3 regions of the Peribacillus sp. NJ4 genome follow, and region 3 is predicted to be linked to each of the others. Evidence: riboswitches for the same ligand, from Rfam matches in the RefSeq annotation. Region 3 holds a riboswitch; each other region holds the start of a gene.

Region 1 (4,219 bases), 280 kb from region 3:
GAAGCTCATTTTTTCATCCTTTAAAGGGTCAGTGATATCGTATCCCTCCTCAACCGCTGGAGTGTAAACGACAAGTGGTTTAATGGATGAACCCGGAGATCTTGACAGCTGGGTTGCCCGGTTATATCCCATGAATTGATGCTCACCTCTCCCACCGACTAGTGCCTTTATCCCGCCCGTTTCAGGATCAAGGAGGACTGACCCGCTTTGAACCATTTGCTCTGTACTCGTTCCAACTGGAAAATTGGCTTCATTCGCATACACGGATTCTGTAGCCTGCTGCATGGATTGATCCAGTGTAGTGTAAATTTTATAGCCCTTTGAAAGCAGTTCCTCAAGCTTAATTCCATATTTACTCGATGCTTCCGATAAAACATGATCAACATAATATGGATACTTACCTCTTAATGGATCGGTTTCCTTCTCCCCCATAAGAAGTGTCACCGAATCTTTTTTTGCGGCTGCTTCTTCATCTTTCGTCAAATAACCATGTTCCGCCATTCTGGAAAGAACCAAATCACGCCGTTTCACTGCTCCGTCCAAATTCTTATATGGATCAAGTTTGGATGGTAGATTAATGACACCCGCCAGCAAGGCTCCCTCGGCAACGGTCAATTCAGAGACCTCTTTGGAAAAATAAATATTTGCAGCTTTTTTGATTCCCCATGCCCCATGGCCAAAATAAACTTGATTCAAATACATTTCCAGAATTTCATCTTTCGTATATTGATTTTCAACTTCCTGGGCTAGAAAAAACTCTCCTATCTTCCTCTTCAATGTTCGATCCGATTCCAGCATCGTGATTTTCACAAGCTGCTGGGTGAGCGTGCTCCCGCCTTCAACAACACTTCCAGCCTTCGCATTTTTAACCAAGGCTCGCAAGATCCCTTGATAATCTATACCGTGATGTTCATAAAAACGGTGATCCTCAATGGAAACCACCGCTTGTTTCATATGTTCCGGTATTTCATCTATCGCAACACCTTCGGATTTATTTGCCGTGATCGTACTGGCAAGATTCCCATCCAGATCATAGATTCCTGTCGGTTGCTGAAGATTATTTTCAAGATGGCTTATATCTGCACCCTGCCTGAAATACAAGAGTGAACCGGCGCCTAAAACCACAATCGCCAATATTATAATTAGAACTAATTTCACTAACCCTCTCATTTGTACCCCCATTTTCCCATCTGCGACATGTTTCATTAAAAATATTTTACCCTTTTTATTAAAGAAAACTCGTCGATTGACTAAAAGGCCGCAGCTCAGTCGCTTTTTCTTTTAACACTATACTCGCGTACCGGCTTCCTTGCTGATGATATTCCTTCCGAATGAAAAATAAAGCACGCCAACTAATTGAAGGACCAGGATTTCATCCAACCATTTTAACAATGCTCGTATCTATCCTTTACCCGTAATTGGCGATCTATATACCAATTAAAGGCGTGAAGCCATTTAAAAGTGGGTATAACACCTTAAAGACTTATAAATGGGAGAGATGATATTATGAAAGACGTAAAAAATATTGTCGTCGCTTTTGATGGAAATGAAGAGAGTACACAGGCCGTGGAATATGGAGCAACAATCAAAAAGGCATTTCCTGAAGCTGAACTGACCGTAGTCCATGTCCTAAATGATAAGGTTGAACAGAGTATCATGGGAAACGTCACAGCTCCTGGATTCGTACCCGCTGCAGGATTTTATGTCGATCCCGTCCAGACACATCCCGTCGTTGAAGTTGAACAGCGAGAACAAAAGGTAATTGACACCCCTTCCCCCATCGAGAATAGTGTTCGGAACGCAGAAAGTAATACGTTGAGATTGCTAAGTGAATGTCAAGTAAAGGGGAAATTCGAGATATTGGAAGGACATGCGCCAGATAGCATATGTGAATATGCAGAAAGAACTGCGGCCGACCTCATCGTCGTCGGCAATAGCTCTAAAAGCGGTTTGGAAAAATTCTTTCTTGGAAGTACAAGTAGTTCAATTGCGAAAAACGCCCCCTGTTCGGTATTCATTGCAAAATGAGATTGAGCCAGTTCGCCCTGTACGTATCGTTTGGTCATTCTCCGAAAAAAAGCCGGATTCTTGTAGAATCCGGCTTTCTTGTTAATAGGCTTTTTTCAGTAATACATTTGAAGCTGCCGAATATAACATCATCACCACAATGGCCGATAAAATAAAACTGATCAGCATATAAGTCCCATTATAAATGAATGAATAAACCGCTACTGGCTGTCCTTTTGGCGCTGCAGATCCAAAAAACACGATTCCAGAAGTGAAATGACAGAGAAACCTCAGGAAGCTGCCCAAAAACATGCCACCAATCCCGTATAATTTCGCTTTGGAACGCTTTTCCTCTTTATAGCTGTTTACAAACTTGTTCATGAATACACCGGATATCCCGACAACCATAAAGGCAAGATAATAATCAATGAAGCCTTGAATCGGTGTTCCGATCCATGCTGTACCACTTACAATCTGCAATAGTCCAAGTAACAATCCGGCTAACATCCCACCTTTTATGCCCCAACGATATGCCATCAGAAAAATAGGTACCATGGCTATTGAAATCGAACCCCCTTGAGGCCAGATTCTTGAAAAAATGAATCCAGAGACCATATCCAGTAATAAAGCCAATGAAGCAAAAATGGCGACCTCTGTCATGAATAACGTTTTATTTTTCATCATGCCACTCCTTTCTCCAAAAATGAAAAAGTGTCCATGAGTTCCCCCTGCCAATTTTGCGCAAAAAAAGCAACACCGGGGCGGTAATGGATGCCCAGTATTGCTTGTATCCAAAACCACATCCATACGCTAGTGCTAACTATCAGGTTCATAGGGTCTGAACTCAACCGTTCACTCTCAGCCTTTTTGGCTCCCCTTGTGGAAGTATTTATTTTTCGATCCTCGGTTAGAATATACTACTAGTTTCTTTAATTGACAACTAAAGAAATTGGATATGTCAACAACTTGTTATTCCCATTTTATGGAGATATTCTTTCTTATAAACAACTTCTTTACATACCTTCAATACATCTGCAATTAACCAAGTTAGATGGCTAAATACGACAATTTTTCTATAGACTCACTAAGGTTTGTTTTGATATCTTTATTAAGCCTAATTTACATTGGGGAGGGAATGGACATGGATAAACATTCGATTTCAGCTGAAAAAGGCGCCTACATAAGCATCGCCGCTTACATCTTCTTGTCTGCCCTTAAATTGTCATTTGGTTATTTCGGTGATTCTAAAGGACTTTGGGCAGATGGTTTAAATAATACGACCGATATCATCGCTTCCATAGCCGTATTGATTGGGTTGAAAATTTCGAAGAGACCTCCAGATGATAATCATTCATATGGACATTTACGGGCGGAAACCGTAGCCTCGTTGGTAGCTGCCTTCATCATGATCACCGTAGGCCTGCAGGTTGTATTCAGTGCTATAGAATCCTTCTTCCAGCAAGATTCAACAACCGTTCCCAATATGCTTACCGGTTATGTCGCCCTATTCTCTGCAATCTTCATGTACGGAATCTACCGTTATAACTTAGCATTAAGTAAAAAGATCAACAGCTCTTCCATCTACGCCGTTGCACAGGATAATCGTTCCGATGCCCTTGTCAGTGTTGGTGCTTTCATTGGAATCATCGGTACTAAGATGGGAATCCCTTGGCTTGATGCAATAGCTGCAGCAGTCGTGGGGATCATCATATGCAAAACGGCCTGGGATATCTTTCGGGATGCCTCCATCTCTTTAACCGATGGTTTCGACGAGCAGCTCCTGCAAAAGATCGGACAAACCATTATATTGACAGAAGGTGTTAAAGACATGAGTGAAATTAAGGCCCGTATGCACGGAAGTGAAATCCTGCTCGAAACTACTGTTCATGTTAACCCTCTTTTGACCGTCATCCAAGGTCACGATATTACGGTTAAAATCGAAGAGAATCTTTTGAAGGAATATAATATCCAGCATGTGATCGTTCATATCGAACCATATACATTTCATAAAAAAAGGTAACCGTCATTAACTTTACGGATACCTTTTTTTATTATTAATTCATGTAATCACTGTAATAAAACTGTGTCAAAAAAGGTATTTATCGATTGATTGACGAATATTTATCCAATTGACACATGTTAAAAGAACTCTAATCTGTTATCATAAAAGCAAGATGTAATTATTTTAATATTTTGTAATTTTTTTCTAATA
Region 2 (4,219 bases), 3.1 Mb from region 3:
CAGCGAAATGTTGCCATGATCCGGCTTCAAAATACCGCCTATCAAGTGGAACAATGTACTTTTACCACTGCCGGATGGCCCAAGGATTGTGACAAATTCCCCATCTCCCACATGGAAATCCATATTCTCTAAAATATTCTGTTTACCATCGAAAGAATAGGAGACATCTTTAATTTCCAGCTTCATCCTTTGCACCCTCCTTTATCTTCCATGAAACTAAGTGTTTCTCGAGGAAGGTGATGATCCCAAAAAAGAGCAAGCTCATTCCCATAATGATGAAAATGGCAACAAACACCCGATCTGTCCTGAACGCAGAGGAAGCGAGCGTCATATAAACACCAATCCCCGACTTTGCCCCAAGCCATTCCGAAATAACCGCACCCATTACACTATAGGTGGCCGAAATTTTCAGGCCCGAGAAAATGAACGGGATCGAGTGAGGAAGTTCAAGCTTCCAAAATAACTGGTTTTTTCCCGCTCCCATCATCTTGAAATAATGCTTGAGTTCGTATGGTGTCTGGCGAAAACCGTCCAATGAAGCAACCGCAACCGGAAAAAAACATACTAGCGAAATGACGATTAACTTAGGCATCATGCCAAAGCCAAACCAAATTACTAAAAGCGGTGCCAAAACTATGATAGGTATATTTTGTGATAGTATGAGCAGAGGGTAAACCGCGTCCTTCACGCCTGGAAACAGATGTAGGATTGCCGCGATTAATAATCCAATGCAGCTTCCAATAAAAAAACCCGATAACGCAAGCTCAGTTGTTGATGTAAGGTGACCAAAAAGATTCTGGGACGACTCAATTCCTTCAATGAAAATGGCCGACGGAGCGGGAAGCAGCCATTTTTCAACCTTTAATAAGACTGTCACTGACTCCCATATTATCAGCAACAATAATAAAAGAAAGAAGGGAGCCCCCTTCTTCCAAATTCCCCTTCCGGTCATGCCCGATATTTCTCCGTTAACGTATCCATCGTAATTCCGCTCGGCTGAAATAATATTTTCACTTGGGATATGACATTCGGCGAGCCTAATTCAATCATTCTTACATTCATTTTTTCTATCACGGCAAAAAGTTCGGAAAGCTCACCCTCCATTGTCGTTTCAAGCGGGTGAACCTCATACTTGACACCTGATTCATCAATGATCTTGATTGCTTCGTCGACCAAAGGGATGACATCCCCTTTAGGAATGATTTGTATACTAATTAATGAATTGGCCATTGTATTTCCTCCTATTTTGGTAAAAATTCATTGGTAAATGCTTTTTCAGGATTGAAATCACCTTCAAGAAGCTTATTTTCCGTCATCCAATCACTGTAATTCTTCCAAATTTCAAGCTTTTGTTCACCCCAACGCGGAGCATCATCCTGATACTTAGCTGCAAGCCACTCCTGGCTTTTCTTCACTAGTTTTGCATCAAGATCCGGGGCAGACTTAATTAGCATGTCTGCTGCATCACCAGGGTTCTTTATCGCAAACTGGTACCCTTTCGAAGCTGCATGAACGAATGCTTTAACAGTCTCGGGATCCTCTTTTATCATCTTTTCATTCGTTGTCAAAACAGGTGTATAGTAATCGAGCTTATCCGAGTATTCGGTTAAGTAAACCATATTAAGCTTTTCATTTCGCAACTCAGCCTCAATACCTGTCCACCCATAATATATCCAGGCAAAATCTATATCCCTTTTAACCGAAGTGAAAAAATCCGTGTCTCCTGTATTCACTATATCCACTTTATTTACATCCGCATTTTCTTCTTTCATGAGTGAATCAATGATGGCCTTTTCAACCGGAGACCCCCAGCCACCATATGTTTTCCCTTCAAAATCCTTGGGTGTTTTAATGTTTTTTGCCTCAGGTGAAGCAAATCCAGATGTATTGTGCTGGATAACAGCAGCTACCGAAACAATCGGGACGCCTTGCACGCGGGCCTGCGTAATGCCCTCCTGGTAGCCCACGCCAAATTCGGATTTCCCTGAAGCGACAAGCTTATCAGCTCCAGCTTCACCTGGCATGATAATATCCACATCCAGACCTTGTTCTTTAAAATATCCTTTTTCCTTGGCTACATACAAACCTGTATGGTTTGTATTCGGTGTCCAATCGAGCACGACCGATACCTTTTTTAATTCTTTATTGCCTTCATTTTTAGATGCTTCTTCTTTTTCATTAGTTCCGCCTGCACCGCATCCAGCCAAAAGGTACAACGAAGTCAACAGTGGTAAAAATTTATTCAAGTTATTATCCTCCTACACATCATATAAGATCCATATGCCGGAACCATAATGGGGCGCCAGGGTCTATAAAAATACAAAAAACGCCCGAAGATGAATTCGGACGTTAACATACAAAACAGAAAGTCAGTAATAATATGTTCCCTCCGCTGGCATCATCCAGATCAGGTTCAAAGAGTCAGCATCTAAAGGACGCAATCTCAGCCAGCTTTACTGGCCCCCCTACATTTCTCGCACATATGAACTTTTCTCTCTCATTATATCAATTCATTCAGAAAAGGGAATACTAATTTGCTCCTTCTCCCTAATTGGAAAGGTATTCCTCCTAAATGTTTAGCACAGCCACCAAAACATCTTTTTGGAAAATGATAATCATTGTAAGCAAAATGATCATCCCTCTTGCCATACCAATCATTCTCGGTTGCCATGATGCCTGAAATGCTCCAAATGGTCATTTCTTTGCATGCATTCATATAATGAGCATTACCTGTAGACTTTTTTGTGTACTGGTTTTATAAACCCTTCATTTCATAAACAAAAGGTGGATATGATCATGATAAAGATTAATCACAAATGGTTAGATGTCAGTCAAATCCAACCAGGTGTAGCATCTGATACATCGCTTGAAATTCTCCAATTGCTGGCGGAAGATTCTAACGTTTTTGAATACCGGAACTTCGGATACCTTAATTTCGATATACAACTGAGGCACCGAGTCATCGAGGCCGCCATTTCGTTAGATAAAAGCAGTCCAGAATTTTCCACGCTTGATGAATCGGCAAGCAATGAACAATATTGGCGCGTTTCAAAGGATGGCACATTTACCCTTCAGCCAGGGATTCCCCCTCATGCCGCACTCCTGGACATTTTCTTGAATGGAAGGCTTTACGCCTTCGAATGCGGTACAGCGATAGTCGTCACTTTTTTAAAGGCCATTTTGGATTTAATCGGTCCTAGGAATTTTGACTATCTTTTTTCAAACGTATTTCTATATAACTTTCGCCCTCCAAGCAATATGGCTCTTGATATTCATCAAGGAACGGATTATTTACCAGGGGATTGCGTTTACTTCGAAAACCCTGATCACGACTTGGAAACTCCTGAATGGCAAGGTGAAAATGCCATATTATTAGGGAACAACCTCTTTTATGGACACGGGATCGGGATTACCACTGCACAGGGAATCATCGATGAATTAAATAGCAATAGAAAGCCGAACGCCACCATATCGGCATTCCTGACAACGCATATCATTAACTTGGATAGTTCCTTCTATAGCCAATTCCTGGAAAATAACCCTCGTGCAATGCCCGTTCACAGTCCTGTCAGCCTTTCCAATTGTATTGTTTCTGAAATAGGTCCGAAGATTTACCTTTCATGACCCTGGCATTTCCCCTATGCCGTAAAACCGTTTTATTATATACCGGCATAAAAAAATGCTTGGGAGAGATCTCCCAAGCATTTTTTCTTATTCACGCACCAATATTCCCTTTGCCTTTAAACCTTCGGGCACTTGCCTGACCCCATTTCGTAATGGATAGCGTATAAACCGCCAAGGCTGACCATATGAATAAAAACGCTAAAAGATGCGCTTTGGTAAAACTTTCATGATAGACGAATACCCCGATCAATAAGGATAAGGTCGGAGCGATATACTGAAAAATTCCCAGCATCGATAACGGGATCTTCTCCGCCCCTTTTGCAAAATATAAAAGTGGCAAGGCCGTGACAATCCCACCGCCCACCAACAGCAAGCTTGTGCTTCCCGCTGTAAAGAATTGCATTTCTGATTGGTTCATCAAGTATATCAGGTAACCCAGGGCCAGAGGCGTTACCATCATCGTTTCGAGCGTCAGCCCGATCGCCGACTCGGCCTTGATCATTTTTTTTGCCAGACCATATAATCCAAAGGTCATGGCCAAAACAAGAGAGACCCACGGGATCGTACCGAAATGAATGCCAAGGATCAAGACTCC
Region 3 (4,219 bases):
GGCAGACAAGGGCGGAAATTAAGATCGCTGAACAAAGGATCAATAAAGTATTGGATGAAATCTTTACAAAGGGGGATAGGGATGTTCTGATCGTGAGTCATGCCGCCCTCATGATATATATGAGGAAAGAGTTGATCCGACGGGGGTTCACCGGTCCAAAATTCAAGATTGCAAGTAATGGAAAGCTGTATGTATTCGAAAGATGATAAGTGAATAAATATAGGGTTTTCCATCAGAAAAGGTAAGTCTGATGTCCATCATACATTTTGCTGATTTAAAGAAAGATGCAGGGATTTTCCGAATAATTATTCTTTTTCCATTGGTTGTGGTTTATTATTGTAATAGTGTAATTTTTACGAATTCAATAATAGGGAAAGAGGGTGGACATTTTGGTGAAGGCAGTTTTTTTTGATTTAGATGATACATTACTATGGGATCAGAAAAGTGTAAAAGAGGCTTTTGTTTCTACATGCGAAGTGGCTAAGGAGAAATATGATTTGAATGTCGACGAGTTTGAAGAAGCTGTGCGGAAGGAAGCGCGTGAGCTTTATTCTTCTTACGACACATATGCATTTACTCAAATGATCGGTATCAACCCATTTGAGGGGCTATGGGGAAATTTTCAGGATGATCATGATGAATTCCGGAAGATGGCCGGGATTGCACCGGCTTATCGGAAAGAAGCTTGGACGAGAGGCTTAAAGGCATTAGGGATCGATGACCCGGAATTTGGGCTTGAACTGGCAGAACGTTTCCCGGCCGAGAGACGTAAAAAGCCATTTATTTATGAAGAATCATTCCGTGTGTTAGATGAATTAAAAGGGAAGTACAAATTGCTATTGCTTACGAACGGGTCTCCTGAACTGCAAAATACCAAACTTGAAATTACGCCTGAACTAGTTCCTTATTTCGACCAAATCGTCATTTCAGGTGCGTTTGGAAGAGGTAAACCGGATGCCTCCATTTTTGAGCATGCTTTGGAAATCATGGAGCTGGATAAGGATGAAGTATTGATGGTGGGCGATAATTTAATGACGGATATCCTTGGAGCGTCACGGGTAGGCATAAAGTCCGTTTGGATAAATCGCCATGATAAGGAACGGAATGAGGTGCTTCCAACCTATGAAATCAAGCATTTAGAGGAGCTTTTCCCAATCCTTGAGAGCCTGTAAAATTACTCTTCAAGTAACGAATTTTGGAGAGTTTGAATAAAATATTAGGTCTTTCAAATTATATACAGAATGAAAAGGGTGATATATAGTTACCTTGTAATCAATTAATTTATTTAGACTAGGGGTGTCCAATAAAAGTTGGGCTGAGAGAGAAGCGCTTAAGCTTCTTAACCCTCAGGACCTGATCTGGTTCATACCAGCGTGGGGAAGTTAGAATCTACTAAACAATGACCATTTCAATTGGTCATTTCTGTAGTCATACTAACGTTAGCCGGGTCTTAAATATGAGACCTGGCTTTTTCGTGCGAAATGGATTGGATTTTGTCCTTTTTAAATGAACTTAAAAAGGAGAAATGAAATCATGAGTAATTCAGTAAATGACATGAACGTTTCAATTATGTCCAGTTTTGCTGGGAGTAAAAAAGTGTATGTTGAGGGATCTAGACCTGATATTAAAGTACCTATGCGTGAAATTAAGCTAAGTCCGACTACAGGGGCATTCGGGGAAGAGGAGAATCTGCCTTTACGAGTTTATGACACAAGCGGTTTCTATACGGATTCAGAATATCCCATTGATATTCATAAAGGTCTTGCCCCGATTAGACGCAACTGGGTCCTGGAACGGGAAGACGTTGAAGAGTATGAAGGACGTGAAATAAAACCAGAAGATAATGGGTATAGAAAAGTGGATTCACAATCCAAAGTCGAAATATTTCCGGGATTGAAAAGAAAACCATTGCGTGCGATGGAAGGGCAAAACGTAACGCAGCTCCATTATGCCCGTAAAGGTATCGTTACCCCAGAAATGGAATTCATTTCGATCAGGGAAAATGTTGCCCCTGAGTTTGTAAGAGAAGAGGTAGCTAGCGGACGGGCGATCATTCCGGCAAATATTAACCATCCTGAAAGTGAGCCCATGATCATCGGACGGAATTTTCATGTGAAAATAAATGCGAATATCGGAAATTCAGCTGTTAGTTCATCGATCGAAGATGAAGTGGAAAAAATGACTTGGGCTACACGTTGGGGAGCCGACAACATAATGGATCTTTCCACCGGAAAGAATATTCACACGACCCGAGAATGGATTATCAGGAATTCACCTGTGCCAGTTGGAACTGTTCCGATATATCAAGCATTGGAAAAAGTGAATGGAGTCGCGGAAGATTTAAATTGGGAAGTTTTTAGGGATACATTAATCGAGCAGGCCGAGCAAGGTGTCGATTACTTTACCATACACGCTGGTGTGCTTTTGCGATATATCCCTTTAACAGCAAAGCGAGTTACGGGAATTGTTTCCCGAGGGGGCTCCATCATGGCACAATGGTGCTTGGCCCACCACCAAGAAAGCTTTCTCTATACTCACTTTGAAGAGATTTGTGAAATCATGAAGGCATATGATGTCTCTTTCTCATTAGGCGACGGCCTCCGTCCTGGATCCATTGCAGATGCAAACGATGAGGCTCAATTTGCTGAATTGGAAACATTGGGGGAACTGACGAAGATTGCATGGAAGCACGATGTTCAAGTCATGGTTGAGGGACCCGGTCACGTACCTATGCATTTGATTAAAGAAAATATGGATAAGCAGCTGGAAGTGTGTCAAGAAGCACCATTCTATACCCTGGGACCATTAACAACGGATATAGCACCTGGATACGATCATATTACTTCTGCAATTGGTGCTGCCATGATTGGATGGTTTGGAACTGCCATGCTTTGTTATGTGACACCGAAAGAGCATCTGGGACTTCCGAATAAAGAAGATGTTCGAGTAGGGGTCATTACCTATAAAATTGCAGCCCACGCAGCTGACCTTGCAAAAGGCCATCCGCATGCACAAAAACGGGATGATGCCCTTTCTAAGGCTAGATTCGAATTTCGTTGGAGAGATCAGTTCAATCTTTCTCTCGACCCTGAAAGGGCGGTTGAATATCACGATGAAACTCTACCGGCTGAAGGTGCCAAAACAGCCCATTTCTGTTCAATGTGCGGACCTAAATTCTGTAGTATGAGAATCTCACAGGACATCCGTGATTTGGCGAAAGAAAAGGGTCTGGGTTTTGAGTCGGTAATCGATGAAGGGCTTAAAGAAAAAGCCAATGAATTTAGGAAAACGGACGGAAAAATCTATCAATGATTCGGACGAGAGGGAGAATTCGATGAATCGGGTAACCCAGATAAAAGTTGAAATGAAACAGTTGGAAACTCAATTGGAACAGCTGAAAAGAGAGCTGAACATTTTTCGGGAGAATTGTAATCATGAATTTGTAAAAAATGATTATAGTCAAGAATGCACAAAGTGCCACTTAATCGAAAGTCTGCAATGGTAGTGATTCATTAATCGTCCTTTCAACCGAAATCAACTCCTTAATCATGTTGGAGATTCAGCCAACATGTTTAAGGGGATATTTCATCAATGTTTTACAAACTTGTTTTATTTTTGAAGAGGAGGAGGGATTCAACCATCCTTTTTCCTTATTTAATCTTAGGAAATCAGCACTCAATGCCGCTTTTTTGTATGGAATTGTGCAAACATTCCCGCAATATCTTCGCGGATGCATTGACCCATAATCTGGCTGCAAGCAACTAATCCTACACCAATATCAATGGATACTGAAGTGGAGATTTCAGGATCTTGAAGACGTGCCCCCACCGGAATATCCTCTAAATTAGCTTTAGGCCTTTCAGGTGGTGATGGAGGCAGTCCTACGTTATTTTCTTTTAATAATAATTCAATTTGGTCATTTTCCTGTTTACCTTGATTGATCACTTCTACAAGTAATTTATGTATGCCCTTATCACCAGTATGATTAAGCATGGTTTGATGACATGCAATCAAACCTTTTGTTGTTGTTAGAAATGCCCATGTTCCAAATACCTCACCATAATGCATAGGCTCTTCTTTTGGATTTCCGCTTAAAATCCCCATAATCATTATATATTTGTACTGCGTGAACGAATTTAAGTTGCCCTATACTTAATCATTTTTGAGATTATTTGAGGGCTTTTTATACTAACCTTTTATTCCTTGCAGCCATTCTTGA

Evidence for each region. Region 3 has a riboswitch for thiamine pyrophosphate ahead of thiC (phosphomethylpyrimidine synthase ThiC). Riboswitches for the same ligand answer to the same signal wherever they lie in the genome.
Region 1: linked by a shared signal. The riboswitch ahead of thiT (energy-coupled thiamine transporter ThiT) and the one ahead of thiC (phosphomethylpyrimidine synthase ThiC) in region 3 are both predicted to bind thiamine pyrophosphate.
Region 2: linked by a shared signal. The riboswitch ahead of QUF94_RS07760 (ABC transporter substrate-binding protein) and the one ahead of thiC (phosphomethylpyrimidine synthase ThiC) in region 3 are both predicted to bind thiamine pyrophosphate.

What each region holds. Positions count from the first base shown of each region.
Region 1 covers NZ_JAUCFQ010000001.1:4,312,992-4,317,210, forward strand. The annotation lists gene QUF94_RS21480 (transglycosylase domain-containing protein) at 1-1,206, opposite strand, end outside; gene QUF94_RS21485 (universal stress protein) at 1,507-2,028, shown strand; gene thiT (energy-coupled thiamine transporter ThiT) at 2,110-2,688, opposite strand; TPP riboswitch at 2,793-2,895, opposite strand; gene QUF94_RS21495 (cation diffusion facilitator family transporter) at 3,143-4,027, shown strand.
Region 2 covers NZ_JAUCFQ010000001.1:1,542,189-1,546,407, reverse strand. The annotation lists gene QUF94_RS07775 (ABC transporter ATP-binding protein) at 1-186, opposite strand, end outside; gene QUF94_RS07770 (ABC transporter permease) at 170-952, opposite strand; gene QUF94_RS07765 (thiamine-binding protein) at 949-1,230, opposite strand; gene QUF94_RS07760 (ABC transporter substrate-binding protein) at 1,242-2,246, opposite strand; TPP riboswitch at 2,368-2,477, opposite strand; gene QUF94_RS07755 (protein-glutamine gamma-glutamyltransferase) at 2,797-3,624, shown strand; gene rarD (EamA family transporter RarD) at 3,716-4,219, opposite strand, start outside.
Region 3 covers NZ_JAUCFQ010000001.1:4,595,689-4,599,907, reverse strand. The annotation lists gene QUF94_RS22880 (histidine phosphatase family protein) at 1-206, shown strand, start outside; gene QUF94_RS22875 (HAD family hydrolase) at 390-1,172, shown strand; TPP riboswitch at 1,283-1,397, shown strand; gene thiC (phosphomethylpyrimidine synthase ThiC) at 1,531-3,312, shown strand; partial or broken gene QUF94_RS22865 (DUF3231 family protein) at 3,610-4,104, opposite strand; gene QUF94_RS22860 (hypothetical protein) at 4,189-4,219, opposite strand, start outside.